One region of the Mesorhizobium sp. M0678 genome, then DNA from elsewhere that is predicted to be linked to it. Evidence: predicted binding sites of a transcription regulator. Region 1 holds the regulator's gene; each other region holds the start of a gene.
What was found. Region 1 encodes LexA, which represses DNA repair genes until DNA is damaged. Its sites were predicted from a motif close to TGTTCNNNNTGTGTTCNG; they were not measured.

Region 1 (2,268 bases):
TTGACCGATGTCGTGTCGCAGACCACCGTCTGGCCGGCCGCGGCACCGATCAGGCGCCCGAGCTGGTCGCCAAGTTCAAGCGGCATGTTGAACCAGCCGGCCGTGTTCCATGCGCGGATGAGATCATGCGACCATTCTTCGGTCGCGGCCTTGTGCAGTTCATCGAAAGCGGCACGTGAAGCAGCTCCTAGCGAATTGCCGTCGAGATAGATCACTCCTTGCGGCAACACAAAGCGGTCGCGCATCGCGCGCAACGGATCCGCGGCATCCATCGCCTTTATGGCCACGAGATCGGGAATTCCTGTCATGATTTGTCTGCTCCCCCAAGATCCAACGCAACGCCGGACACGCATCGACTGTTCTTCCATTACCTGGTTGCGCGCAGCAAGGCTCCACCGGCGAGAAGCAGCCTGACCAGGCGGTGGAAACCGGGACTTAACCCGAGGTTGGCGTTTTGAATTCGTTTCGTTCACGGTGCATTGACCAAACCGCACAGTCGATACGGGTTCAATTCCGTGCCTTTTGCCGACCGACGGCCGATGCCAGTGCCGCCTTCTAGGAGGCCAGAAGGGCGCAAACGAAAGCAGAATCAAGGCGATGAGGCTCGCGGCGGTGAAAATGCGGTACGCCGGTAGGGACGTCGTTTGTTTCCCGAGCCTTAACGCATTCATTAAACTTTAAACAGTTGCGGAACACAACTGGAACAGATAGTGTTTGTTCTGGGTTTGTTTTTCTGATTCTGTTGGGGGTCGCTATGCTGACACGCAAACAACACGAACTGCTTATGTTCATCCACGAAAGGTTGAAGGAAAGCGGTATCCCGCCTTCATTCGACGAGATGAAGGAAGCGCTCGATCTGGCTTCCAAATCCGGAATCCACCGGCTGATTACGGCGCTGGAGGAGCGCGGCTTCATTCGCCGTTTGCCCAACCGGGCCCGTGCGCTGGAGGTGCTACGCCTGCCTGACTCGATCGCCCCCGGCCTCAATGCGGCACGCAAGTTCTCGCCGAGTGTCATCCAGGGCAGCCTTGGGCAAGGCGCCCCTCGGCAGGGCAAGCCGACATCGTCGCGTGTCCCTGCAGCCGGCAATGACGACGATGTCGTCGCCGCCGTTTCGATCCCGGTAATGGGCCGCATCGCGGCCGGTGTGCCGATCGATGCCATCCAGCACCAGACGCATTCGATTTCGGTGCCGCCGGATATGATCATGGGCGGCGAGCATTATGCGCTCGAGGTCAAAGGCGATTCGATGATCGAGGCTGGCATTTTCGACGGCGACACGGTGATCATCCGCAATGCCGATACGGCGAGCCCCGGTGAGATCGTGGTGGCACTGGTCGACGAGGAGGAAGCGACGCTGAAGCGGTTCCGCCGCAAGGGCGCCTCGATCGCCCTGGAAGCCGCCAATCCGGCCTACGAGACGCGCATCTTCGGACCAGACAGGGTCAAGGTGCAGGGCAAGCTCGTCGGACTGATCCGCCGCTACTGAGCTCCGCCCTTGGCGCCGGCTTTGGGGTTGTCGGCCCTGCGGTATGGCGGCAGGCCCCGTGCCGCGCGTGAAAATTTCCGCTGCACGTGCCAGGGCCGGTATGATTTTTTGACGGCGAAGCGGATCTCGGCGCGTGTTGCCGCTTGTGGATCGAAATAGACGGCGGCACTTCCCGCGCGCGCCAGTTGCCGTTTGGTGACGACGAGGACCAGCCGGTCGTAGTAGCAGGGGTTATGGGCGGTGGCGTCGTCGATGACGATCAAGCTGGCAAAGGCGCAGGCTGGCCGCGCAGTATCGCGGTCCTTGGCTTGCGCGATGATCGCGCCGGATGGATGCCTGGCAAGGCAGAGGCCGTCCGTGCAAATGAACGGCATGCCCGGCGGTAGGTCGGCCGGATCGGCAATGTCGAATTGCGGGTCGTTCTTTCCAGGTGTTTCCGGCGCGACGATGGCCTCTGATGTGAGCGCGCGTTTCCAGTTGTCGATGGTGAACTCATTCGGGCGTGCCCGGTTGACCGCGAGTTCACCGCTGCCGATCGGCAGCGCGACCAGCCGCGCGTCCTCCGAGACCAATACGTCGGGTATGCGTGTCTGCGTTGTCGTCAGCAAGCCGGCGAGCGCAAAAGGAAGTGCCGCCAGCCGCAACCAGGTCGTCGCCATGCTGGCAATGACGAGGGCGATCGTCACCAGAAGGACGGATCTCAGCGAAATCAGCCCGACCGCATCGATCGGCGAGCGCTCCGAGATCCACCCGGACAGGGCGATCATCGCCGTCAGCCC
Region 2 (2,268 bases), on a different contig from region 1:
CAACAATGCCGGCATCACTCGTGACGCGATGTTCCACAAGATGACGCGCGAGCAATGGAAAGAGGTCCTCGACACCAACCTTTCCGGCGTCTTCAACATGACGCATCCGTTGTGGGGCGGCATGCGCGACCGCAAGTTCGGTCGCATCATCACCATCTCCTCGATCAACGGCCAGAAAGGCCAGGTCGGCCAGGTCAATTATTCGGCCTCGAAGGCCGGCGATATCGGCTTCACCAAGGCACTGGCCCAGGAAGGCGCGCGCGCCGGCATCACCGTCAACGTCATTTGCCCTGGCTACATCGCCACCGAGATGGTCAAGGCAATGGACGAGAAGGTCCTCAACGAGCGCGTCATCCCGCACATCCCGGTCGGCCGTCTCGGCGAGCCGGAGGAAATCGCGCGCTGCGTCGTCTTCCTCGCTTCCGACGATGCCGGTTTCATCACCGGCTCGACCATATCAGCCAATGGCGGCCAGTACATCGCCTGATCGTTTATCTTTACGTTGAGACAGATACGCGCTTGGACGAACGGGCCTGCAAAACGGCCCGTTTCTATAGCGGTCTTCCCGTTGCAAGATCTCGATGCGGCACGCTGCCCCAATCCGGCACGCAAAGGTTAACGGCCGCTGCGCAGCCTATGCAAAAACCGCCCGGCAGCCTGTGGATTCTCGGTGGAAAAGCTGTTCACAACACAACATGCAGCGGTGAACAAACCAAGAAACTTCGGCTATCTCTGATTCGTCGCCGATTCGTTCCGGCTTTGAGCGGAACGTTAACGGCGAGAGCTGAAAACACCCTCGAAATGATTGAAGCGCGTTAGGAAACATCAATAATTTCATAATGTTGTGCGAAGCAGATTGGCCAGCCACGACCATTCACCGGCAAAGGTTAACCGCAGTGCTCGCTTGGATGCCACTTGCATAAATCGGGCCAGTTTCCGTGATTCAGCATGTGGTGAGACTCGCCGACAGAAAACCCAGATGTAGCCGTGAACAAACCCTGAATCAGCGCGAGTCAGTGATTCGTCGCTGATTCGTTCCAGACTCGTTCCAACTGTTAATCGGGAACAGATTTTCTGGCTTCGAACCAACCAATCGGCCTGCCCTCGGCATATTCCGCTTTCGCTTCGCGCCCGAAATCCCTATGTGTCGCCTGTCATACGCGGCCAATATGGGCGCGCTCCCGACAATGCGAGGCAGAGAGCCTTATTTCCAGGCCGATGAACATCTATCCGAAACACACTGAACCGCTGATCCTGTCGGGTCGAGACGTGACGGCCGTGCTCGGCCCGACCAATACCGGCAAGACCCATCTCGCGATCGAGCGCATGGTGGCGCACGAAAGCGGCGTCATCGGCCTGCCGCTCAGGCTGCTTGCCCGCGAGGTCTATACGCGCGTCTGCGAGAAGGTCGGCGCCCATAAGGTGGCGCTCATCACCGGCGAGGAAAAGATCCAGCCGGCGGGCGCGAAATACTCGGTCTGCACCGTGGAAGCGATGCCGCGCGAGACCGACGCCGCCTTCGTTGCCATCGACGAGGTCCAGCTCGCCGGCGATCTCGAACGCGGACACATCTTCACCGATCGCATCCTGCATCTGCGCGGCCGCCAGGAGACGCTGCTGCTCGGCGCCGCCACCATGCACGGCATTCTGCAGCGCCTGCTGCGGGGCGTGTCGGTAGTGACGCGACCACGCCTGTCGCATCTTGCCTATGTCGGCTCGAAGAAGCTGACCCGCCTGCCGCGGCGCACCGCGATCGTCGCCTTCTCGGCCGACGAGGTCTATGCCATCGCCGAGCTGATCCGCCGCCAGCAGGGCGGTGCCGCCGTCGTGCTCGGCGCACTCAGCCCGCGCACCCGCAACGCCCAGGTGGCGCTGTTCCAGTCGGGCGACGTCGACTACCTCGTCGCCACCGACGCCATCGGCATGGGCCTCAACCTCGACCTCGACCACGTTGCCTTCGCCCAGAATCGCAAATTCGACGGTTACCAGTACCGCAACCTGACGGCGGCCGAGCTCGGCCAGATTGCCGGCCGCGCCGGCCGGCATCTGCGCGACGGCACCTTCGGCGTCACCGGCCAGGTCGATCCGCTGGATGATGAACTGGTCAACAAGATCGAGGCGCATGATTTCGATCCGGTGAAAGTGCTGCAGTGGCGTACCGCGCATTTCGATTTCGCCAGCCTCGATGCGCTGAAGCGCTCGATTGAGACCAACGCCCCGGTAGAAGGCCTGACGCGCGCACTGCCGGCAGTAGACGCGCAGGCGCTC
Region 3 (2,268 bases), on a different contig from region 1:
GGGGCCCATTCCTGAGACCTTCCTTGCTCGCCCCGTCTTTCTTCGAATATGCGTTCATCGGGGTTCCACTCCAGTGTGAATTTTCCGGGCAAGGCCGTGCGGCTCTTGCCGATGGCGACGGTGAAGGCGGGTCGGCCGATCGAGCCGGCGAGCGGCCCGGCAAGCGTCTTACGCGTTGCCGCCGGTGCCGCCGACAGGATGAGGCGGACGGGCGCTGCCGTCGGTTCGGGCTCGCCGGCCTGGCGCAGCAGGAACAGCGGCCGGCCCGCACTCTGCGCGCGGGCGTGCAGCCGCCGCGTCGCGGTGAGGTCAAGCCGCTGCGGGCTGCCGCGGATTTCGAGGATGACGGCGGCCAGCGCCGTCATCCGGGCAGCCTCCTCGGCGATCCACAGCGCATCGAGCAGCCTTGGCGCCTCGGAAAACAGCAATTGCTCCGGCTCGATGCCGAAGAAGGCGTGAAGCCCCCTGGCATAGGGAAAGCCGGCCTCGCGGAAAACCTCGGATGTGCCGATCCACAGCACCGGCAATCGCGGCCCCTGGCTGAGGATCAGGCTGACGAGCGACAAGGCAAAACCGGCAACGGCCCCGGCATCGCGGGTCGCGGCGCCATGAAACTCGCTCACCGCCGCCTTCGGCAGGCCGCCGCTCAGCGCAGCATCGAGGCGCTCGGCGCCGGTGCGCAAAAACGCATCGGGCGGCGCCATGGCGAGGCCGCGCCGGACAATGGTCAGATTCCGAGCGGGTGTCGGATGCCGAGAGGGTGTCAGACTCTGACGAGAGACATCCGCGTCAAACGACGAACTGGCCGGCGCCTCCAGGCGCTCGGGCAAGGTCCCTTCGATCTTCGCGATCTGGCGGCGCAGGGCAAAAACAGTCTCCCGCGCCACGGCGCTTGTCGCCATGACGGTCAGCTTCCACTCACAATTGTTCCTGTTATGTTCCCTAGAATTCCAGAGGCCGGCCAAAGAGTCAAGCGGAGTCATGGGGAATTTATTCCTGTAGTGGGGGCGTGACACGGTCACCCCAGCCCGACCATTTGCCGAGTCCGGCCCGAAAGCCTATATGCCGGGATCAAAGGACAAAGCATGGCTCGCATCTACCAAACACGCATCTGGCACGACCAGCTTTCGCCAACGATGGAGGAAATCGAGCTCCTGGCGCTGGAGGCCTATGCCCATCTGCCGGAGGACTTTCGCAAGTTGACCGGCGAGATCGTCATTCAGATCGCCGAATTCCCGACCGACGAGATCATGGACGACCTTTCGCTGGAAACGCCCTTCGACCTGCTCGGCCTGTTCGAGGGGCGCGGCATCGCCGAGCGCTGGAACCCGCAGACCGGCGAGGGGCCGAACCGCATCACGCTCTATCGCCGCGCCATCCTCGACTACTGGGCCGAGAACGAGGAAACGCTGGGCGACATCGTCACCCATGTGCTGATCCACGAGATCGGCCACCATTTCGGCCTGTCGGACGACGATATGGAGCGGATCGAGGAAGCGGCTGAATAGCACTCAGATGACAGAAGCAGAATTTGCCGATCTGATCGATTGCAATTGGCCGTATCACGACATTTCACTGAGCCGGGAACTGATCGAATCCGCAGTGAGGATTTCGCCGAATGCCGCGTTCTTAGCACTTAGCGAGCTTTGCCATCTGCCCGCAAGTGCTGCCGTCGAGCCCGCCATTCTCCTAGCTCTGGTCGACTTTTGGCTATCCGAAGTCGACCACCCGGTGGCATCTCTGACTGCAGAATGCGCGATCTCCTTGATCGAACGCAAGCGACTGCCGGTTCCCGAGATACTTACGAAGATGGGTTACGTCTCCGGTTATCCCGGCCTCCTTGCAGCGCTATCGATACTCTATTTCAGCTGCGATGACGTCGACGGGCTCGCAGACGCGCGGCTCAACGAAATCAGAGCCGTCTGGGAAAGGCTGCCGTAGCCGGTAGCACCTACCAATCGCTGAGCTTGGTGTCGGGGCCGTATTCCTGGCCCTCGATGTCCTTCACCACGGCCTGGCCGCAGCGCATGGTCTTGGCCTCCTTGTCATAGGCATAGGTCGGCGAGCCGAACAGGTGCCAGCCCTTGTTCAGCGCCGCCGTCACCTTGTGGCAGAAGCTGGCATCGTCCGGGCCGGACAGAAAGCGGTAGAGTTTCATTCTTCAATCCTGTCGTCAGTTACGTTAGTCATGCGCGAACAGCGGCGGCCTTCGCCAGCAGTTTTTCGGCCTGCGCCAGATGCAGCCGCTCGACCATCTTGCCGTTCAGC

Region 2: NKI29_RS14215 (helicase-related protein) is a predicted target of LexA. The motif match lies at 1,034-1,051, and genes of this name have one in related genera.
Region 3: NKI29_RS21320 (ImuA family protein) is a predicted target of LexA. The motif match lies at 926-943, and genes of this name have one in related genera.

Annotation. Positions count from the first base shown of each region.
Region 1 is NZ_JAMYPT010000001.1:459,059-461,326, reverse strand. It holds gene kynU (kynureninase) at 1-308, opposite strand, end outside; gene lexA (transcriptional repressor LexA) at 755-1,489, shown strand; partial or broken gene NKI29_RS02175 (ComEC/Rec2 family competence protein) at 1,483-2,268, opposite strand, start outside.
Region 2 is NZ_JAMYPT010000006.1:273,449-275,716, reverse strand. It holds gene phbB (acetoacetyl-CoA reductase) at 1-487, shown strand, start outside; gene NKI29_RS14215 (helicase-related protein) at 1,219-2,268, shown strand, end outside.
Region 3 is NZ_JAMYPT010000012.1:78,859-81,126, forward strand. It holds gene NKI29_RS21320 (ImuA family protein) at 1-902, opposite strand, end outside; gene NKI29_RS21325 (metallopeptidase family protein) at 1,086-1,508, shown strand; gene NKI29_RS21330 (hypothetical protein) at 1,516-1,941, shown strand; gene NKI29_RS21335 (DUF1737 domain-containing protein) at 1,952-2,158, opposite strand; gene NKI29_RS21340 (HpcH/HpaI aldolase/citrate lyase family protein) at 2,187-2,268, opposite strand, start outside.